3 regions of the Geodermatophilus sp. SYSU D00867 genome follow, and region 1 is predicted to be linked to each of the others. Evidence: riboswitches for the same ligand, from Rfam matches in the RefSeq annotation. Region 1 holds a riboswitch; each other region holds the start of a gene.
What was found. Region 1 has a riboswitch for cyclic di-AMP ahead of ACI8AK_RS02645 (C40 family peptidase). Riboswitches for the same ligand answer to the same signal wherever they lie in the genome.
Positions count from the first base shown of each region.

Region 2: linked by a shared signal. The riboswitch ahead of ACI8AK_RS00395 (transglycosylase family protein) and the one ahead of ACI8AK_RS02645 (C40 family peptidase) in region 1 are both predicted to bind cyclic di-AMP.
Region 3: linked by a shared signal. The riboswitch ahead of ACI8AK_RS07590 (aggregation-promoting factor C-terminal-like domain-containing protein) and the one ahead of ACI8AK_RS02645 (C40 family peptidase) in region 1 are both predicted to bind cyclic di-AMP.

Region 1 is NZ_JBJGZC010000002.1:116,195-120,207, reverse strand. Features, by position in the region: gene ACI8AK_RS02665 (fumarylacetoacetate hydrolase family protein) at 1-746, shown strand, start outside; gene ACI8AK_RS02660 (hypothetical protein) at 804-1,007, opposite strand; gene ACI8AK_RS02655 (PASTA domain-containing protein) at 1,130-1,618, opposite strand; gene ACI8AK_RS02650 (hypothetical protein) at 1,859-2,017, opposite strand; cyclic di-AMP (ydaO/yuaA leader) riboswitch at 2,419-2,503, shown strand; gene ACI8AK_RS02645 (C40 family peptidase) at 2,537-3,049, shown strand; gene ACI8AK_RS02640 (carbohydrate kinase family protein) at 3,108-4,013, shown strand, end outside.
Region 2 is NZ_JBJGZC010000001.1:67,558-71,570, forward strand. Features, by position in the region: gene ACI8AK_RS00385 (o-succinylbenzoate synthase) at 1-606, shown strand, start outside; gene menD (2-succinyl-5-enolpyruvyl-6-hydroxy-3-cyclohexene-1-carboxylic-acid synthase) at 603-2,282, shown strand; cyclic di-AMP (ydaO/yuaA leader) riboswitch at 2,625-2,794, shown strand; gene ACI8AK_RS00395 (transglycosylase family protein) at 2,799-3,953, shown strand.
Region 3 is NZ_JBJGZC010000006.1:133,551-137,563, reverse strand. Features, by position in the region: gene ACI8AK_RS07600 (SDR family NAD(P)-dependent oxidoreductase) at 1-175, opposite strand, end outside; gene ACI8AK_RS07595 (class I SAM-dependent methyltransferase) at 199-858, opposite strand; gene ACI8AK_RS07590 (aggregation-promoting factor C-terminal-like domain-containing protein) at 866-1,804, opposite strand; cyclic di-AMP (ydaO/yuaA leader) riboswitch at 2,046-2,206, opposite strand; gene ACI8AK_RS07585 (hypothetical protein) at 2,358-3,254, opposite strand; gene ACI8AK_RS07580 (LLM class flavin-dependent oxidoreductase) at 3,514-4,013, shown strand, end outside.

The DNA of each region.
Region 1 (4,013 bases):
CGCGGCCGCCGTCGGTCCGCGACTTCCTGTCCTTCGAGCAGCACGCGCGCAACGCCGCCGCCGCGTTCGGCCGGGAGGTCTCGCCGGTCTGGTTCCAGCAGCCGGTCTTCTACTTCACCAACCCCGCGGCGGTGCGCGGGACCGGCGAGCCGGTGCCCGTCTCCCCCGGCTCGGCGGCGTTCGACTACGAGGTGGAGGTCGCCGCGGTCGTCGGCCGGGGCGGGTCGGACCTCACGCCGGAGCAGGCCGAGGCCGCGATCGCCGGCTACACGGTGTTCGTCGACTGGAGCGCCCGCGACGTGCAGGGCGTGGAGTCCCAGGTCGGCCTCGGCCCGGCCAAGGGCAAGGACGGCGCGACGACGCTCGGCCCGGTGCTGGTCACGCCCGACGAGCTCGAGCCGCACCGCTCCGGCGCCGGCTACGCGCTGCGGATGGCGGCCGCGGTCGACGGCGTCGAGCAGGGCGGCGGCAGCTGGGCCGACATCCACTGGTCGTTCGGGCAGATGCTCGCCTACGCCTCGCGGGGCACCGAGCTGCGGCCCGGTGACGTGGTCGGCAGCGGCACGGTCGGCACCGGGTGCCTGCTGGAGCTGCGGTCGCTGCACGGCGAGGAGGAGCACCCGTGGCTGCGGCCGGGCGTGGAGGTCGCGGTGACGGTCGAGCGGATCGGCACGGTGACCGCACGCATCGTCGCCGGCCCCGACCCGGTGCCGCTGGGTCCCCCCGCGACGGCCGCGCGGGCCTAGGGCGGAGCGTGCCCGTGCTCCGCCCCACGGTGGAGCCGGAGCACGGGCGCGCGCCGGTCAGTCCTCCGCCTGGCCCATCCCGGTGCCCTCGGCGGCGCCGGGGAAGCCGGGGCGGTCCCCGCTGCCCATGGGTCCCTGGGCAGCGCGGGGTCCCTGTTCGGGAGCGTCGTCGGCGACGCCGTTCTCGTCGGGGTGCTCACCGGGCAGCACGTGGTCGTCGGTGCGGCCGTCCGAGCCGCCGTTCGGCGGACCCTGGGTCATCGCGGACCTCCTCAGCCGTGCTCCGACCGGACGGCTGGGCTCACCCCGGTCGGGGCACGGGGTACCCGGCCCGGCGCCCCGGACACGGCTCGGGCGGTCGGCGTCCGCCCCGCGACGGGTGGTCAGGGGCAGCTCTCCTCGAGCTTCACGACGCCGAGGTCGATCGTCCCCTCCGCCGCGCCGGTGACCCGCTGGCCGGCCGGGACGTTCTGCGTGCAGACCCTCCAGTTGGCGTCGAGCACCTGGTTGCGGGTGCCGAGCAGGTCGTGGGACAGGCTGAGGAGGACGCCGTTGGCCTGGATCAGGTCCTGGGCGTCCTGCAGGGTCATCCCGACCACCGACGGCATGGCGAAGTCGACCACCGGCGCGGCCGGCGTGGTCGGGGCCGGGGTGGTCGGGGCGGCGGTGGTGGACGGGACCGGCGCGGGCGCCGGCGTCGACTCGGGAGCCGGCGCGGAGGCCGACGCACTGGTGGCCGAGGAGGTCGACGCGTCCGACGCCGCCGCGGTCTCGTCGCTCCCGCACCCGGAGGCGAGGACGCCGACGGAGAGCAGGACCGGGACGGCGGCGAGCCGGCGGAGCGGACGGACGGCAGAGGCGAGCTGGGTCATGGGACACCCCGTGGAGATCGAGAGCGGCGCGTGCGCCGGTCGCCCCACAGCCGGGCTGCGACCCGGTGCCGCAAGAGGAACGCCAGGAGCCTCACACGGTCGGCGGTCGCCGTCCGGGAGATCCGGGACGGCGTCGTAGCGGGACGGTCACGAAGTGCCCCGGTCGCCCCGCCGGTCCCCCCGGACACGCCGCGGCCCCCGTCCCGGGTGGGGGACGGGGGCCGCGGTCGCGCTCGCAGGTCAGTAGCCGCGACCGGCCTGACCCTTGCCGCCCTTCGCGTTCTTGGCCTGGAAGTCGCGGATGAACTGCTTGATCTTGGCCTGGTTCTGCGGCTTCCGGAGCTCCTGGACGACCTTGGCGGCGACGCCCGAGGCGATCAGGTTCCTCATCATGCCCATGGGGGGACTCCCTCCTCTCGACTGCTGGTTCCGGTGCCCCGTCAACGGGCGGCGCAACCGTCGCGATCCCCGGGGTTTCCCGCTCCCGTCGTGGTGGGCCGCTGACGCGCTGTGCGGGCGCACCGCTGCGTCCTTTCTCGTCCGCCACGGCGTGTCGGCGCCTGCGTGTCGGAGGTCGAGCGGCGGAGAGGACGACTCCTGCGCTGGTGGAACGGGCGATTCGGATCCGCGGCCCGCGTCAAGTCCGCGACTCGCGTCCGGGCGTGGCGCGGACGCGATCCGGTTGAACGCTGCAACACCCCTCCCTACCGTCGTCGCGGTCCGGCCGGCCCTCAGTCACCTCCCGTGTGACACCCGCCGGACACGCCGAACCAGGCGGCCGGCAACCGGCCGGCGCCCGGACCGGGGACCCACGTGAGCACTGGGGTGAAGCGCGCGCCGTCGCGCCGGGCGACTCCTCCGCCCGAACCCGTCAGCTAACCCGGTAGGCGGTCGCGGAGAACAGGAGAACCGTCGTCGATGACGACTGCACGCACGTCCACCGCCCGTCGTTCGTTCCGCGGCATCGCCGTCGCGGCCCTCGCCGGAGCCGGCATCGCCCTCTCACCCCTCCCGGCGTCGGCCGCCGCGGGCGACGGGGGTACCGCGACGGTCGCCGCCGCACCGGCGGCCGCTCCCAACGGCGCGGCCCAGGCCGCCGTCGACACCGCCCTGGCCCAGGTCGGTGACCCGTACGTGTACGGCGCCACCGGCCCGAGCTCGTTCGACTGCTCGGGCCTGACCAGCTACAGCTACCAGGCGGCGGGCGTCTCGATCCCGCGCACCTCGAAGGCCCAGTCGACGTTCGGCACCCCGGTGGTGAAGGCCGACCTGCAGCCGGGCGACCTGGTGTTCTTCTACAGCCCCGTGTCGCACGTGGGCATGTACATCGGCAACGGCCAGATGGTCCACGCCTCGACCGCCGGCAAGCCGGTGGCCGTCGTGAGCCTCGACTCGATGCCGGAGTACGTGGGCGCGCGCCGCGTCGCCTGACGCGCGGAACGGTGTCCCCGGCCGGCTCGCCCGGCCGGGGGCACCGAACCGTCCTCGGGTGGTGTCCGCCGGCGATCCCGCCTGGCCGCGGCCGGCCGGCCCCGGGCCGGTGGTGGCGGTGGGCAAGCTCGTCGCCGACCAGCTGCTCGAGCTGTCCGCGCCGCTGGTGGCCGGCGGCCAGCAGCGGGTCGAGCGGACGACGACGGCCGGCGGCGCCCCCGCCAACGTCACCGCCGGCGTGGCCCATCTGGGTGCGCCGGCGCGGTTCGCGGGCTGGGCCGGCGCCGACCCGCTGGCCGACGGGCTGCTGGCCGGTCTCGCTCGGAGGGGCGTCGAGCTCGCGGTGGTCCGCCGCGGGCGCGCGCCGCTGTCGACGGTGCTCGTGCACCCCGACGGCGAGCGCACGGTGCTGACCGACCGCGGCGAGGGCGGCCTGGAGCCGGCCGACGTCCGGCCGGAGTGGTTCGCCGGCGCCGCCGTCGCCCACCTCGACGGCTACGACCTGCTGCGCTTCCCCGACGCGGTGCGGGCCGCGGCCGGCACGGCGCACGACCTCGGGGTGCCGGTGAGCGCGGACGTCGCCGCGGCCGCCCGCATCGAGCGGCACGGTGCCGATGGCTACGTCGAGCTGCTCGCCGGGCTGCGTCCGGACGTGCTCTGCTGCAACGCCGCGGAGGCCGCGGCCCTGGGCCTGGACGGCGCCCTGCCCGCCTGGGCGCCGCCGCTGGTGCTGGTGCACGCCGGCGCCCGGCCGACCCGGGTCGTCACGGCGGCGGGCACGGTGGAGGTCCCGGTGGAGCCGCTGCCCGCGGGTGGACCGCGCGACACGACGGGCTGCGGGGACGCGTTCGCGGCCGGGCTGCTGACCGGCTGGCGCGCGGGCGTGCCCGTGCTGGACGCCGTCCGGACCGGCCACGCGGCAGCTGCTGTGGTGGCGGGTGTGGTCGGCGGTCAGCCGCCATCG
Region 2 (4,013 bases), on a different contig from region 1:
GACCTCGCCCGCGTGGAGGCCGTCCGCGACGCGCTCGGCCCGTCCGGTGCGCTGCGGGTCGACGCCAACGCCGCCTGGGACGTCGACACCGCCGTCGCCCGCATCCGGGAGCTGGACCGGGTGGGTCTGGAGTACGTCGAGCAGCCCTGCGCGACGCTGGCCGAGCTCGCCGCGCTGCGCCGCCGGGTCGACGTCCGGGTCGCCGTCGACGAGGGCGTGCGCCGCGCCGACGACCCGCTGGGCGTCGACCTGCGGGAGGCCGGCGACGTCGTCGTCCTCAAGGTGCAGCCGCTCGGCGGCGTGCGGGCCGCGCTGCGCGTGGCCGAGGCGCACGGGCTGCCGTGCGTGGTCTCCTCCGCGCTGGAGTCCTCGGTGGGCATCGCCGCGGGGGTCGCGCTGGCCGCCGCGCTGCCCGAGCTGCCCTTCGCCTGCGGCCTGGCCACGGTCGCCCTCCTGGACGGCGACGTCACCGACGCCCCGCTGCTGCCGGTGGACGGCGCACTGCCGGTGACCCGGCCCGACCCCGGCCGGCTGGACGCCGTGACCGCGCCGGGCGACGTCACCGCCCGCTGGACGGAGCGGCTGGGCGCGGTGCTGGCCGCGTGAACCCCTCCACCGCGCTGGCCCGCGTGCTGGTCGACGAGCTGGTCCGCGGCGGCGTCCGCGAGGCCGTCGTCGCGCCCGGCTCCCGCTCGGCGCCGGTCGCCCTGGCGCTGGCCGCCGCCGAGCGGGCCGGCGTCCTGCGGCTGCACGTGCGCATCGACGAGCGCACGGCGTCCTTCCTCGCCCTGGGCCTGGCCCGCGCGTCCGGCCGGCCGGTGCCGGTGCTCACCACCTCCGGGACGGCGACCGCGCACCTGCACGCCGCCGTCCTCGAGGCCGACGTCAGCGGGGTGCCGCTGCTGGCGCTGACCGCCGACCGGCCGCCGGAGCTGCGCGGCACCGGCGCCAACCAGACGATCGAGCAGCCGGGCCTGTACGGCGGCGCGGTGCGCTGGGCGGCCGACGTCGGCGTGCCCGAGGCCGGCCGCGAGGCCGCGCAGAACCGCTACTGGCGCTCGGTGGTGTCCCGGGCACTGCTCGCGGCCACCGGCGTCCTGTCCGGCGACCCCGGGCCGGTGCAGTTGGACCTGCCCTTCCGCGACCCGCTGCTGCCCGAGGAGGAGCCCGGCCCGCTGGCGGGCCCGTGGGCCGGCCGGGACGGTGGCGCGCCGTGGACCGCCGGCGCGTCCGCGCCCGCCGCGGCCGCACCGATCGCCGACGGCCCGCGCACGCTCGTCGTCGCCGGGGACGGGCCCGACGCCGCCGGCCGGGCGTGGGCGGCCGGCGCCGCCGCGGCCGGCTGGCCGGTGGTCGCCGAGCCGAGTGGCGGGGCGTGGACCGACGGCGCGGTGCGCGGCGGGGCGCTGCTGCTCGGCGTGCCCGGCTGGCTGGACGCGCACCGGCCCGACCGGGTGGTCGTCGTCGGCCGGCCGACGCTGTCCCGGCCGGTGTCCGCGCTGCTGGCCGACCCGCGGGTGCGCGTGGAGACCGTGGTCGCCGGGCCGCGCTGGCCCGACGCCGGCCGCTCCGCCGCGCTGGTCACCCGCGCCGCCCCGCCGGCCGGGCCGCCCTGCGACCCCGGCTGGTCCGCCGCCTGGCGCGCGGCCGCGGACCGGGTGGGCGCCGCCGTCGACGCCGCCCTGGACGCCGCGCCCGGGCTGACCGCCGCCCGGCTGGCCCGCGACGTCGTCGCCGCGCTGCCGCCGGGGGCGCTGCTGGTGCTCGGCTCCTCCACGCCGGTGCGCGACGTCGACCGGCTCGCCGTCCCGCGCGGCGACGTCGCCGTGCTCGCCAACCGCGGCGTCGCCGGCATCGACGGCACGGTGTCCACCGCCGTCGGCGCCGCGCTGGTCCACGGCGGGCCGGCGGTGGCGCTCATGGGCGACCTGACGTTCCTGCACGACCTGCAGGGGCTGCTCACCGGCGAGGGCGAGCCGCGCCCGGACCTCACCGTGGTGGTGCCCGACAACGACGGGGGCGGGATCTTCGCCCAGCTGGAGCCCGGGCGGCCGGCGTACGCCCACGACTACCGGCGGGTGTTCGGCACGCCGCACGGGCGGGACCTGGTCGCCGTCGCGGCGTCCCTGGGGTGGGAGGCGGTGGCGGTGACCACGCCGGAGGAGCTCGCCGCCGCGCTGGCGCGCGGCGGGCCGCGGGTGGTCGTCGCCCGCACCGACCAGCGCGCGGAGGCCGACCTCGCCGTCGCCCTGCGGGAGGCCGCGGGCCGCGCGCTGGCCTGACCGGTCCGAGGAGCGCCGGAGAGGGCCCGGGCACGGCCCGGGAGCTCGTCCCAGGCCCTCGTGACGGGCCGGTCCGGCACGCGTTCCCGGTGGCCTTCGTCACGGGACCCGGCGCGGACGCGGCGGGGACGGCGCGACCCCGGCAGGGCCCGATCGTGCGCGGCGAGCAGCGGGTTCCGTTACCCGCGCGGTGGTCACGCCGACGTCACGCCGTACCCCACACGCCCCGGCCGAACCGCCGTGTGACCGCCGTCACGACGACAGTCGACATGACGACACGTAACGTTTTGGCTGCGCTCAGCGAACACAGAGCGCGGCGCCGGTCCGCCAAACCCTGCCCACCGGTCGCCCACGTCAACTCCCAGGGCAGGGGTGGGGGACCCACTCTTCCGGCGCGCGACGGCCTACGGGGGCCTGTCGGAGCGCGCCTCGGGGTGAAGCCGCGGACCGCGGCCGGGCACCGATCGCCCGAACCCGACAGCTCACCTCGCCGGCGGTGATCGGGAGATCATCACCATGCCCAAGCACCGCGCACCCCGCTACGTCCGCACCAAGAAGGTCATCGCCAAGGCCCCTGTCGCCGCCGGCGCCGCCGCCGTCGGTCTGGGCGTCCTGAGCTCGCCGGCCTCCGCCTCCACCACCCACGACTGGACCGGCGTCGCCCAGTGCGAGTCCAGTGGCAACTGGAGCATCAACACCGGCAACGGCTACTACGGCGGGCTGCAGTTCAGCCAGTCCACCTGGGCCGCCTTCGGGGGCACCGACCTCGCCCCGCGCGCCGACCTCGCCACCCCGGCCGAGCAGGTCCAGATCGCCGAGGCCGTCCTGGCCGGCCAGGGCGTCGGCGCCTGGCCGACCTGCGGCAAGTACCTGACCGACGGCACCACCGCGGCCGCCGCCGAGGCGCCGGCCGCTCCCGCCGAGCAGGCCGCCCCGGCCGCCGAGGCCCCGGCCGCTCCGGCCGAGCAGCCGGCCGCCGAGCAGGCCGCCCCGGCCGAGCAGGCCGAGGTCAGCACCGAGGAGTACACCGTCCGCTGGCGGGACACGGTGGCGAAGATCGCCGCCGCCCACGGCCAGAGCTGGCGGGAGCTCTACGAGCGCAACGTCGACGTCATCGGCGGCAACCCGAACCGGATCTACCCCGGTCAGGTGCTGGCGCTCAGCGGCTCGACCGCCGCCCCGGCCGAGGCCGCTGCGGCTCCCGCCGCCGAGGCCGCCCCGGCCCCGGTCGCCGCCGCCGGCGAGGCGGCGCCCGCCGCCACCCCGCCGATCGCCGAGGCCGCCCCGCAGGTCGCGCAGGCCTCGGTCGTCGCCGAGATCACGAACACCGCCGGCGCGATCCACGAGGCCGTGCAGGCGGCGGCGAACGCCGTCGTCAGCAACGTCCCGGGCGCCGCGGACATCACCCTCGGCGGCACGCGGGCCAGCGCGGTCGACCCGGACGGTCACCCCTCCGGCAAGGCGCTGGACTACATGGTCATGTCCGACGCCGCCCTCGGCGACGCGATCGCCCAGTACCACGTCGACCACTGGGACGAGCTCGGCGTCGAGTACGTCATCTGGCAGCAGCGCATCCTGACCTCGCCCGACGGCGCCTGGAAGGCGATGGAGGACCGCGGCGGCGCGACCGCCAACCACATGGACCACGTGCACGTGAACTACGTGGGCTGACCTCCGCCTCACCCGACGAGGGCCCCGACCGCGCGCCGCGGCCGGGGCCCTCGTCGTTCC
Region 3 (4,013 bases), on a different contig from region 1:
ACCGGCCCGGGGAGGCCGCGCGCACCGCCGCCGCGACGCCCTCGAGCCGCTCGGCGTCGCGGTCGAGCAGCACGAGGTCGTTGCCGCGGGCGGCCAGCCGCGGGGCGAGCGCGGCGCCGATGCCGCTGGCCGCCCCGGTGACGACGGCGGTACCGGTGAAGGCGTAGGGGCGCACGCGGCGACCGTATCCGGCGGCGCTCAGGGCAGCCGCCACACCGTCGTCCGGCGCAGCCCGGGCCCCTCCGTCTCGGGGACCTCGTACACCGCGGCCGACTCCAGCCGCTCGTGCGGGAGGTACGGGCGGCCGGGGTCGCCGACGAGTACCTCGCAGCCGCGGGCCCGCGCCCGGTCGAGGAAGGGCAGCACCCGCCCGGTCATCTCCCGGTCGTAGCAGACGTCCCCGGCGACGACGACGTCGACGGCGGGCGGCTCGCGGTCCAGCACGTCGCCGGTGACGCTGATGCCCGCGACGCCGTTGAGGCCGGCGTTGACGCCGACCGCCGTCCGGGAGAACGGGTCGACGTCGCTGGCCAGCACCCACCGGGCACCGGCGAGGACGGCGGCGACGGCCACCAGGCCGCTGCCCGACCCGAGGTCGAGCACCGTGCGGCCGGCGACGGTGGCGGGCTCGTCGAGCAGGTGGCGGGCCAGCGCCTGCCCGCCGGGCCAGGCGGCGGCCCAGAACGGCGGCTCCTCGCCCGCCCCGCCGGCCGCGGTCTCCATCGCCTCCCACAGGGCGACGACGTCGTCGGCGACGTGCAGCCGCACCTCGGGGACGAGCGAGGGCCGGCGCACCTGGGTGTGCGCGCGGACGAACCCCGCGGGCACCACCCGGGTGGCCGGCCCTCGATGGATCACGTGTCGATCAGTACCAGCCGGTGGCCTGGCTGTGCGCCCAGGCGTCGCACGGCGAGCCGTAGCGCTCCTCGATGTAGATCAGGCCGGCGTCGATCTGGCGGTAGCCGTCGGAGGTCTTGGCGATCCCGGTGCTGGCCCAGGTGGAGTCCAGGAACTGCGGGATGCCGTAGGCGGTGCTGGTGGGGTTCTGGGCGTTGGGGTTCCAGCCGCTCTCCTTGCCCCACAGCTTCTCCAGGCAGGAGAACTGCTCGCCGCTGCCGACCTTGCTCAGCGCGTAGTCCTTGAAGGAGCCGGAGGGCGCGGCGGGCGCGGCCTCCTCGGCGGCCTCCTCGGCGGCCTGCTCCTCGGCGGCCTGCTGCGCGGCCGCGGCCTCGGCGGCGGCCTGCGCCTCGGCGGCCTGGCGGGCGGCCTCCTGCTCCGCGGCGACGCGGGCGGCCTCCTGCTCGGCGGCGACGCGGGCGGCCTCGGCCTCGGCGGCCTGGCGGTCGCGCTCGGCCTGCTCGGCGGCGAGCTGTGCGTGGGCGGCACCGGCCTCCTGCGCGCTGCGCTCGGCGCGCGAGGCGGCGATGTCGGCCAGCGACGTCAGGTCGGGGGCGGTCGCGGCCTGCTGCTCGGGGATGCCCAGCTCGTCGGCGACGCTGACCGCGGTGCCGGCGGTGTCGGTACCGGCGGAGGCGGCGGGGCCGCTGGTGGAGACGACGCCGACGATCAGCGCGCCGGCGGCGGCGGCGCCGAGCAGGAGGGCCGGGCGGCGCGGGCCCAGCGGCGGGCCGCCGCGGCGGAACAGGCGCCGGCGGGCGGGGGCCTCGGCGGCGTCCGCGACCGCGGGCAGCTCGCGGGTGGCGGTGCCGGCCGTGGTCTCGGCGGCGGTGTCGGGGGTGTCGGCGGTGGCGAGCTCGACGGTCGCGGGGGCGTCGGCAGGCGTGTTCGGGACGTGGCGGGACATGAGGGGGTGAGGGCTCCGAGGGAGAGTGCGCGCGGCAGCGGGCCCGGAGGCGGACCTCGGGCATGCGCGTGCGGCGCGGGGCTACGGGTGTCGCGGACTACGGGGTCCCCGGCGACGTCGTCGCAGGGAGCGGCAGGGCAGGGGCGGCCGGCGTCAGGCGGACGCGGGAGCGCGGTGTGCGCGCGGGCAGCTGCACCTGCGGGCCGCTTCGGCCCGGAGGCGGGGCATGCGGGGACTCTCCGTTTCTTCCGTGAGCCGCCTACCGAGTTAGCTGACGGGTTCGGGCGGGAAGGAGCCCTACGCGCGCCGGGCCGGAGCTCGGCGGGCGCGATTCACCCCAGTACTGCGGTGGGTCCCCGGCTCGCGTCCACGGGCGCGGACACGACTCGGCGGCGTCCGGCCGGGCTCCCCAGGACGGGGACCTGACGACCAGCCGGACGTCAGCCACCGTACGGTCGTTACCGGTTCGTGACAACCGCCGGGGCCGGAGGTGCGGCCGTGACGGGTGGGGCGGACCCCCTCGTCCCGGAACCCGCCCCCGCGTCGCCGCTGGTCAGGAGGCCGCGGCCACCTCGGGCCGGCCGGGCCCGTGCAGCGGTGTCACGTCGGACACGTCCGTCCCGGACGACGCCGGACGCGACTCCGCCCGGAGTCCACCGGCGGACTCCTCCAGTCGGGCCAGCCCCCGCTTGTCGCCGAGGGCGGGGACGTCGTCGGGCACGACGCCGGTGACGACGGCGAGCGCCTCGTCCAGCTGCCCGGTCAGCAGGCGCAGCCAGTCGCGCGCCCGGTCGCGCTCGTCGCGCAGGGGCTCGAGCTCGGCCTCGACGGCGTGCCGGCGCTCGAGCGCCTCGGCGTCGGCCCGCGCCCGTGCCGCGGCGGCCTCGCGGTCCCGCCGCTCGCGCTCCGCGGCGGCCGCCTCCTCCAGCCGGGCCGCCTCGCGGCGCGCGGCCTCGAGGACGGCGGCGGCCTCGCTGCGGGTCTGCTCGCGGGCGGCGAGCACCGCCTCGCGCATCTCGGCCACCCCGGACAGCCGGGCCTGCGCCTCGGCGAGCGCCTCGGCGCGGATCCGCCCGGCCTCCTCCTCGGCGGCGGCCGTCAGCGCGGCGGCCTCCTCCTCGGCCCGCCGCACGATCGCGGCCGCGTCCTCGGGGCCGGGCAGGCTCTGCCGCTCGCGGACCAGCTGGGCCAGCCGCCGGCGGGCGTTCTGCAGCTCGGCCGACGCGGCGGCGTAGCGGCTGAGCAGGTGCTCGTTCTCCCGGCGCAGGACCAGCAGCTCGGTCTCGGCCCAGGCGACGTAGTCGTCCACCTGCACGCGGTCGTAGCCGCGGACCGCCCCGGTGAACACCGGCCCGGTGCCCAGCAGGCCGTCGAGCCCACGTCCCGGAGGCGGCTCCGCGGTGCCGTCCCCGGTCCCGTCGGGAGCAGCTCCCCGTCCCCGCAGCGACATCCCGGTTCCCCCTCGGTGCGCCGTCCGATCCGGCCCCCCACCGGCGCGCCGGTCGGGGGTGATCACAGAGTTCCACCCGTCGGGTGCGGCCGGACGGGTCGACACGGACGCGCGCGGGGCGTCCGGACCGGTCGCGCCCGGACGTGCCGGGCCGGTCACCGAGCGCGGTCGAGAGGTCTCAGTACGGTCACGGAGGCGCCGGGAATGCCCGGCGGGGGCAGGTCGTTGGGCCGGGTACAGTAGTTGCACTCTCAACCACATGGAGCACGAGATGCAGTTCGGGGTCTTCACGGTCAGCGACGTCACGACCGACCCGACGACGGGGCGGACGCCGAGCGAGGCGGAGCGGATCAAGGCCGTCGTCACCATCGCGAAGAAGGCCGAGGAGGTGGGCCTCGACGTCTTCGCGCTCGGTGAGCACCACAACCCGCCGTTCTTCTCGTCCTCCCCCACGACCACGCTGGCCTACGTCGCGGCGCAGACCTCCCGGCTGCAGCTGTCGACGTCGACCACGCTGATCACCACCAACGACCCGGTGAAGATCGCCGAGGACTACGCGATGCTGCAGCACCTCGCGGACGGCCGCGTCGACCTGATGATGGGCCGCGGCAACACCGGCCCGGTCTACCCGTGGTTCGGTCAGGACATCCGCAACGGCATCCCGCTGGCGGTGGAGAACTACGCGCTGCTGCGCCGGCTGTGGGACGAGGAGGTCGTGGACTGGCAGGGCCGGTTCCGCACCCCGCTGCAGGGCTTCAC